DNA from 2 places in the Paenibacillus sp. LC231 genome. Region 2 is predicted to be linked to the other one. Evidence: riboswitches for the same ligand, from Rfam matches in the RefSeq annotation. Region 2 holds a riboswitch; the other holds the start of a gene.
The links. Region 2 has a riboswitch for thiamine pyrophosphate ahead of tenA (thiaminase II). Riboswitches for the same ligand answer to the same signal wherever they lie in the genome.

Region 1 (4,701 bases), on a different contig from region 2:
CGATAGAGGCGCATGGGTGGATCGCGGAAATCTTTATATTGTCTTTATCCTCCTATCGCGAATATTTTGACGAGGGAGTGATCGCGGCGAATCCGTCATTTCAGCGGATGATCGCAGAAGGGACGGTGCTGCGCCTGCTGCCCGAGGGGGAAGAGGTGCGGGCGGAAGCCCAAAGCGATTTGGATTACGGACCTCTGCCCCTGTCGATAACCGATATTAACGATTACCGTTATGTGCTAACCGAGTACATGCTGGACTTGAAGAGTCCCCGAAGCGATGGCGAAAAATGGTTTACGGTGCACAAAATAGCTGCGATTCTCTGTGATTTTGTACTTAGGGTGAACCGGGAGTGGACGGGTGAAGGGAAAACGCTGTTCCGCCTGTTTAACCGCTTTGACACAATCTTAGGAGAGCGATTGGAAGCAGCGCTCGCGGCGATGTATCGCCAAGATGATCCTTCTGTTCTAATGGCATTTACCGAGGAAATGCTCCGTCCGTACGGAGGGAAACTTCTCATCGGTTATGAGGAATAAAATATCGTTGCCAATAGATAAAGAGAGGTACATTAGCCGTGACGCTAGCAAGGCGCGGGAAATACTATAATAGTGTGATTACATCACGTCATACTTTAAATCCAGGAGGGGATCTTCATGAGCGGAGTATATGGCGGCGGTGAATGGGGCAATTCAGTAGGAATTATTTTGGTTCTCTTTATCCTGCTCGTAATCATCTTGAGTGCTTGGGTTTAAACCGTCAAGATTCTTGGCAGTAGTGACAGAAAAGCCCGGCGCTTGCCGGGCTTTTGTCTGCCTCAATGGTACTCAATTCGATGCAGCTTTAACCGTGGGGCTGTGAGCGGACACCACGGCAGTCATGACCAGATGGCTGCTGTCGGATTGGATCGCATGCAAAAACGCCTCTTCAAGAGACTCGAACACCCGGGATAAGGACCCGTCCAACCGGCTGGCGTAATGAACGCTTCCGGCGAACGTACCGGCTGCCTTCGCACGATTTACTTCACCGTAGATGACCTCCATGTAGTTATCCGTACCCATGGGGTAAAGAGCGAATTGGCAGGCAGTCTCCATATCGGCATGTTCTCCGATGTCGTTGTTTAAGCGGGTCGAATCCTCCGTCATATATACATCGGCGTCCGTATCCCCGGGGCAGCCGATGGAATAAGTGCCATTAAAAACAGTGTGCACGCCACTCGCCGCAGCATGGGCGAATATCGCCCTTGTAACATCAAAGACATGCTCTGCACGTCCACGAATACAGGTACTCACATCGTCTGTCTGAATCCACACCTTCCCCGTATCCACAGATTGCAGCGCGCCCAGGATGACCTCTACAAACCGGTCTGTCATAGGAAATACCGAGAACCGGCATCCGACGATCCGGCTGGTTCCGCAAACAAGCTCATTCATTGTCATTTCCTCCCCATTATATAAGTCCACGTAAAAAAACCGCACCCCGTGAAGAAGGTGCAGTTATGCCTACGAAAAGAAATAAACATAAATGCTACACTTCCCCACGCTAGTATGACCTAGATCGGGTGATAAGGGTTAACGGCAGCCCGCCGTCTCTCAGCACATGGCACCCCTAGTACAGCCAACATCTTATGTAGTTGGTTAACCGCAAGATTTGCCCCGGAACTTCATGTTATCGTAGAAGTTCGAGGGTTCTTACCTGTGTAATTGTATCGTTTTTCCATCGGTTTTTCAATCTTTGCCCATTATAAAAACCGCCTGTCCCAGTTGCAGGAACTTAGGGAGGCGGCTTTTTTCATCTGTTTGATTAGTTATATACTTTCACGCGATCTTCAAGCGGTGCAAATTCTTTTTCGCCTGGTTCAGCAACCGGCTTACCGAAAGGCATTTGAGCAATCAGCTTCCAGCTTTCCGGGATGTTCCATTCGGCTTTTACTTTTTCGTCGATCAGCGGGTTGTAGTGCTGCAGGGATGCGCCCAGACCTTCTGCCTCAAGGGATGTCCATACTACAAATTGCAGCATGCCGTTGGATTGGTTGGACCATACCGGGAAGTTGTCGGCATAAGCGGCAAAGTTTTGTTGCAGCCCGGCAATGACGTTGTTGTCCTCGAAGAACAGTACCGTACCGTAACCAGCGCGGAATGAAGCCATTTTGTCGGCAGTGGATTTGAATGCTTCTTCATCGCCAACAACTTCCTTCAGGATGCCTTCCGTCATGTTCCACAGTTTATCATGCTGTTCGCCAAGCAATACAACGACGCGTGCACTTTGGGAGTTGAAAGAAGACGGAGTATACTTAACCGCTTCGTTTACGATTTCTTGAATACGCTCGTCCGAGATAACGGATTCTTTGCTAATCCCGTAATAAGAACGGCGATTTTTGAGTGCAGCTGAAAAATCTTTAGACATTGAAAAAAAACCTCCTGGTGTAATCGAATTTGCATACGCCTGATTAGAAGATGTCCCTTACTACAAGCAAATATGCATTTTACGTTATTAGCCATAAATTCAATTATTATTCTACATTAACTTACGTTTAGTTAGAAATAATAATTCTGTTAGGATATTAATATAACTTAGAGGAATTGTCAACGACTTTTAATATCTAATATAATTTTTCTTATCCATTTAATAGGGATTGAATGTCTCCACCTAACTTCATATTATGAACAATTCATGAACAAAATATACTTGTATGAACAATTTAATTGATTTTGATTCTCAATTATACTTGTCGAGCCAGAATGAGGATGATATAATGCATATCAGAACGCAATTGATAATCAATCTCAATGAGAATGATGACGAAAATTGCACGATCCCAGGTATTTAGAGACATACGCATAGAAGGAAGAGCCATGAAGATTAGATACTTATTTGCAGCCGTTGTGGTACTCTCGATAATCTCATTATTTATTGGAGTTAAAGATATCTCGCCACTGCAATTGTTCTCGATGACGGAACAACAACAGCATATTATGCTTGTCAGCCGGATTCCTAGGCTTGTCAGTCTCATATTGGCGGGTGTCAGCATGAGCATCTGCGGATTGATCATGCAGCAGCTCAGCCGCAACAAGTTCGTATCGCCCACCACGGCAGGTACGATGGACTCTGCCAGACTGGGGATATTGGTCGCCATGCTCGTCTTCACGACCAGCGGACCGCTTATCAAAATGCTTGTGGCATTTGTATTCGCTCTGGCAGGAACCTTTATCTTCATGAAGATACTGGATCGGATTAAGTTCAAGGATGCGATCTTCATCCCGCTCGTAGGGCTGATGTTCGGTAATATCGTCAGTTCGATCGCCACCTTCTTTGCATACAAATATGATCTTATTCAGAATATGTCCGCATGGCTCCAAGGTGATTTTTCCATGATCATGAAGGGCCAGTATGAAATGCTCTATCTTAGTATCCCGCTTGTGATTCTGGCGTATCTGTTCGCCAACAAGTTTACGGTGGCCGGAATGGGAGAGGAGTTTGCTACCAACCTGGGCCTTCACTACCGGAGAGTTGTGAATCTGGGACTGGTCATCGTGGCGCTGGTTACGGCTTCCGTCGTGCTGACGGTCGGCGTGATTCCGTTTCTTGGTCTGATCATACCTAATATTGTTAGTTTGTACTTAGGAGACCATTTGAAAAAAAGCCTTTCGCATACCGCGCTGCTGGGGGCCGGGTTCGTACTGTTCTGTGACATCCTGGGCCGGATCATTATTTATCCCTATGAAATTCCGATTAGTCTAACCGTGGGCGTACTCGGAAGCGGTATATTCATTTTCTTACTGATGAGGAGAAAGGCTTATGACTTATAAAGCCAAACTCGGCCTGTTGGCCGCAGCGGCAATCATCCTGGTGGCAGTCTTTCTGTTCATTGATCTTGGCGGCAATTGGGATTACGCGCTTCCGAGGAGAATCAAGAAGGTGCTTGCCATTATTCTGACCGGCGGGGCGATTGCTCTGTCTACCACGGTGTTTCAAACGGTCACGAATAACCGGATACTGACGCCTAGCGTTATGGGATTAGATTCCTTATATATACTGATCCAGACCACCGTCATCTTTGTTTTTGGATCCTTCACGCTGTACAAACTGGGCAGCAACGTTAACTTTCTGATCAACGTGGGCGCGATGATCCTATTTGCCGGAGTCTTATATAAGATTCTGTTTAAAAGGGAAGGGAATAACATTTACTTCCTGCTGCTGATCGGCATGATCTTCGGAACCCTGTTCTCCAGCATGTCTTCCTTTATGGAAGTGCTGATTGACCCGAACGAGTTCCAGTTTGTAGCCGACAAAATGTTTGCCAGCTTTAACAATGTGAAGACCGAGCTCCTGGTCCTTTCCGTCATTGTCGTAGCGCTGACCTTGCTGTACTTTGCCCGATTTGCCAAGTACCTGAACGTGCTGGCACTAGGTCGTGAGCAGGCGATCAACCTCGGCGTGAATTATGATTATGTTGTGAAGCGTCTTCTGATTGTGGTTGCCGTTCTGATCTCGGTGGCTACCGCTTTGGTAGGTCCGATTACATTCCTCGGGCTCCTGGTGGTCAACGTTGCGTACGAAGTGATGAAGACATACAGGCATTCATATTTAATAGCAGCATCCATACTGATTAGCATTATTGCACTGGTCGGCGGTCAATTGGTTGTAGAGCGGGTGTTCACGTTCTCTACAACGCTCAGCGTCATTATCAACTTCATCGGCGGTGTC
Region 2 (4,701 bases):
GACACCAGTTCCTTTATTTTCCTAATTTGGTCCAAATTCTTAAATCTAGCGGACACAGGATCTCTTATTACCTCAATAAGGTGCCTATTTGCCATCATATTCTATGAATAACGTATCTGTTGTCCGCTTTCACTCGAAAATAACACCCATTTGGCTAAATAACGTATCCTAAGTCCGTTTGCCTCGAGCAAGTCGCACTAAGACTAGTAGCCGCATCAAGATCAGTAATAGCACCAAGCCCAGCAGTAGCATCAAGTCCAGCAGTAACACCAAGTCCAGTAGTAACACCAAGTCCAGCAGTAACACCAATCCCAGTAGTAACACCAAGTCCAGCAGTAGCACCAAGCCCAGCAGTGCCTCAATCCCAGCAGTTAGCACCAAGGCCACCTGTTAACGGACACCAGTTCCTTTATTTGCCTGATTCGGTCCCAATTCTTACAACTAACGGACACAGGATCTCTTATTACCTCAATAAGGTGCCTATTTGCCATCATATTCTATGAATAGCGTATCTGGTGTCCGCTAGCACTCGAAAATAACACCCATTTGGCTAAATAACGGATCCTAAGTCCGTTTGCCTCGAGCAAGTCGCATTAAGACTAGTAGCCGCATCAAGATCAGTAATAGCACCAAGCCCAGCAGTCGCACCAAGCCCAGCAGTAGCCTCAATCCCAGCAGTAGCAACAAGACAGCAGTCGCACCAAGCCCAGCAGTAGCCTCAATCCCAGCAGTAGCACCAATCCCAGCAGTAGCACCAATCCCAGCAGTAGCACCAATCCCAGCAGTAGCACCAATCCCAGCAGTAGCACCCAGCCCAGCAGTAGCACCCAGCCCAGCAGTAGCACCAATCCCAGCAGTAGCCTCAGCTACATACTCTGTGTTCCCTCGGTTTCTACCTCTAAACCATAGCTACTCTGAGTTACCCGGTCCCTACATCGATCATAATCGACAGCCATCCAAGCATACCCCTGGGACACCGAATCCACCCATGCTCTGCCTGAAATAACGCTTTTGCTTCAATTCACCTTGTTACGAAATCTTCACCACGATTTCCGCTCCAGCCACATAGGTCATTGCCTTCATGTATTCCGGGTCTTGGGCGCGTCGTTCCATCTCCTCGGGCGTCAGGTCCTCCATTCGCGTCTGAATCCACCATAAGTTGCCGAACGGGTCCCGTACCCGTCCCACCCGGTCGCCGAAGAACAAACTCGTTGGTTCCGTCACCGAGACGGCTCCTGCGGCGAGCGCTTGCTGGTAAGCAGCATCGCAATCCTCAACATATAAGCGGAGGTACGCCGGGCTATCCGGCCATTCCGGCTTCGCGTCAAACATCATCACGACGGAATCTCCGATTCGCACCTCGGCATGGCCGATGACACTATCGCCAACATAGACGCGGGCTAACTCTTCGGCTTGAAAAGCCTGCTCCAGGAATTCAATCAGCGCTGCGGAGTTTCTTGAGATAATCCATGGTGTCACGGAGGTGTAGCCCTCCGGAATGGGTTTAACCGCTTTTGATGGGTTCGTCATAAATAAGCTCGCTCCTTTAAACTTCATTTTTTTGAATAACGTTTATGTACTCATTATGTAGGGGAATACATGACAACCCAGCGTCAGTGTTTCTGAAACAAGTGTCGGGTAGCCGGCGTTTTTTATTCGCGAAAGACCTCTGCCACCGTACAACATCATGATCCACCGATCACGGAAGATTTCGCACATGGGGTTCTGTCCGCGAACCGTTAACGTTTGACAGCATCTACAAACCTATGTACAGTATTAGACAAAAGAATAGGAAGTCCACTAGGGGAGCCGTTAGCGGCTGAGACAAGAGCGTATCTTGGACCCTTTGAACCTGATCTAGTTCGTACTAGCGTAGGAAAGTGGAGCCTTCGTATATAAGGTCTTGGTGCGTTTTTGGCGCACTCGGGCTTGTTGACGAAGCCGCTCCAGTTTTCGGGGCGGCTTTTTAGCGTTGCCTGGAAAGTCGTGTCTTATGGACTTCCTGCTCTTCAATATGTTGGAGGTGGGGACAAAAATGAGTTTTACGCAAGAGCTCCGTCAGCAGGCGGGAGGCATTTTTCAAGCAATCTTCGATCATCCCTTTGTGAGAGGCATTGCCGAAGGTAAATTATCGCGGGAACAGCTGATTCACTATGTGAAGCAGGATTTTGAGTATTTGAACGCCTACATGCGAATTTACGGCATCGCCATATCCAAATCGACCAGCCGCGAAGAGATCGCAACCTTTAACGAACAAATCTCATTCATTCTGCATAGCGAGGTGCATCCGCATCAGAATTTTTGCGCAGCCGCCGGGGTGACCTACGAAGAGCTTCAAGGCTATCCGCTGGCTCCGTCCGCGCATCACTATATCCGTCATATGCTGACGGTGGCGCATGAGGGCAGTCTGGGCGAGATTATGGCCGTACTGCTGCCTTGCCCGTGGACCTACCTGGAGATTGGCCGCAAGCTGCTGGATGAAGTGAAGCCGGATGAATCCCATCCGTTCTACGATTGGATTTATTTCTACGGCAACCGGGGGGAAGACGTGACAGCCAAGTTCTGCAGCCGTGTCGATGAATGGGCGGAGCGTGCGACGGCAGCCGAGCGAGAACGGATGAAGGAGCATTTTATGCTGAGCTGCCAGCTGGAGTATATGTTTTGGGATATGGCTTATAAGCAGGAGGAATGGCCGGTGCCGCTGCAGGCTGCGGTGCTGTAAGGAGACCTAACTAGCTCATAAATTCCAATATAGCGAAGAGAGGCTGATTCATATGCATACATGGGAAAAAGAGGTTTCGGCGCTTTTAACAAAAGTGCGGCAGACGAGCCCCCTCGTTCACAACATGACGAACGTGGTGGTTACGAATTTTACGGCTAACGGCTTGTACGCGCTGGGCGCGTCGCCGGTCATGGCTTACGCGCCGGAGGAAGTGGCGGATATGGCCGCCATCGCGGGCGCGCTCGTATTGAACATCGGCACGCTGAACCGCGAGCTTGTAGATGCGATGATCATAGCCGGACAATCGGCGAACGCACACGGCGTACCGGTCCTGCTGGACCCGGTCGGTGCGGGAGCGACCCGTTTTCGAACGGAGTCGGCGCTGCGGATCCTAAGCGAAGTGAAGGTATCGCTCGTGCGCGGGAATGCGGCTGAAGTCGCTCACCTTGCCGGAGAGGCCCGCGAGATCAAAGGCGTAGACGCTGGCAACAGCACCGGCAGTGATCATGCCGAACTGGCTGTGCGGGCTGCGCGCGAAGTAGGCACGATCGTGGCCATTACCGGTGAAGAGGACGTGATTACCGATGGAAACGAGGTACGTATCATTACCGGCGGGGATGTTCTGCTCACGAAGGTGACCGGGGCAGGGTGCCTGCTGACCTCGGTGCTGGGTGCCTTTGCCGCAGTAGAAGCAAACCTGCTGCTTGCCGGTACGGCGGGGCCGGCCCTCTCCGGGGCCGCGGCGGCGGAGCTGCAGAGCGAACCGCGGCCCCGGGACCGGGAAGCTTCCCGATTGCTTTCCTGGATGAGCTGGCAAAGCTTCATCCAGGCTCGCTGGAGGGCTATGCCGCTGTCCGGGAAGCGGAAGCGTCCGCTGCAGGTGGCGCACGATGAGCAAGTCTCACGTTCCTCGGGCACTGACGATTGCGGGGTCTGACAGCGGCGGCGGTGCCGGCATTCAAGCCGATCTGAAAACCTTCCAGGAGCTTGGCGTATACGGCATGTCAGCGATTACGGCGATCACGGTGCAGAATACATTGGGGGTTCAAGGCGTTTATCCGCTGCCTCCCGAAGCAGCTGCTGAGCAGATTGAAGCGGTTGGCTCGGACCTCGGAGTCGATGCATTGAAGACAGGCATGCTGTTCAATGCCGAGATCATTCGCCTGGCTGCTGACCGGATCCGGGCATTCGGCTGGGAGAAGGTCGTTGTGGATCCCGTGATGATCGCCAAGGGCGGAGCAGAGCTGCTGCAAAGCGAAGCGGTGCAGGCTTTAAGAGAGGATTTGCTGCCGCTGGCGTTAATTGTCACCCCCAATATACCGGAGGCCGAAGTATTGGCGGGGATGCGTATCCGCACGAAAGAAGATCGGAAGGAAGCGGCGAGGCGCATCCGGGATCTGGGGCCCAGGATCGTTGTGATCAAAGGCGGTCATGACGAGGGAATGCCCGGCAGCGGTGAAGTTGCGGATCACGAAAGAGACAGGGGATCAGCTAAGGCGGCGGGTACGCAGCAGGAAGAGTTGTCTCAGTCCGAAAGTACGTATCGCCAAACAAGAACCGCCAGCGATAACGGGGAGTTTAATGAGGGACGCTCCCCCATGATCAAGAATGATGACAGATTCGGTAATCCCGACAGTCCTCCGGTCATGGACCTCGTATACGATGGTATCGCCTTTACAGAATTATATGGACAAAGAATTCGTACCGTTCATACGCACGGTACCGGCTGCACTTTCTCTGCCGCGATTACCGCAGGCCTGGCCCAAGGCTTAAGCGCATTCGATGCCATTCAGAACGGGCGCACATTCATCCAGGCGGCCATTGAGGACGGCTTAAACCTGGGACAGGGACACGGCCCAACAAATCATTGGGCATATCGTCGCCGCCATCAGGAGGTGCTGCGATGACGGGCAGAGTGACACCCGAGATGATGAGGCAGTATCTACGGATGTACCTCGTACTTGGGAGCGTGAATTGCA

Region 1: linked by a shared signal. The riboswitch ahead of AK95_RS10860 (YkoF family thiamine/hydroxymethylpyrimidine-binding protein) and the one ahead of tenA (thiaminase II) in region 2 are both predicted to bind thiamine pyrophosphate.

What each region holds. Positions count from the first base shown of each region.
Region 1 is NZ_JFOM01000015.1:158,819-163,519, forward strand. Features, by position in the region: gene AK95_RS10855 (nucleotidyltransferase domain-containing protein) at 1-533, shown strand, start outside; gene AK95_RS33415 (sporulation protein YjcZ) at 651-749, shown strand; gene AK95_RS10860 (YkoF family thiamine/hydroxymethylpyrimidine-binding protein) at 822-1,427, opposite strand; TPP riboswitch at 1,512-1,614, opposite strand; gene AK95_RS10865 (nitroreductase family protein) at 1,798-2,400, opposite strand; gene AK95_RS10870 (ABC transporter permease) at 2,850-3,803, shown strand; gene AK95_RS10875 (iron chelate uptake ABC transporter family permease subunit) at 3,793-4,701, shown strand, end outside.
Region 2 is NZ_JFOM01000026.1:234,671-239,371, reverse strand. Features, by position in the region: gene AK95_RS18230 (VOC family protein) at 1,030-1,530, opposite strand; TPP riboswitch at 1,793-1,896, shown strand; gene tenA (thiaminase II) at 2,036-2,722, shown strand; partial or broken gene thiM (hydroxyethylthiazole kinase) at 2,775-3,616, shown strand; gene thiD (bifunctional hydroxymethylpyrimidine kinase/phosphomethylpyrimidine kinase) at 3,613-4,629, shown strand; gene thiE (thiamine phosphate synthase) at 4,626-4,701, shown strand, end outside.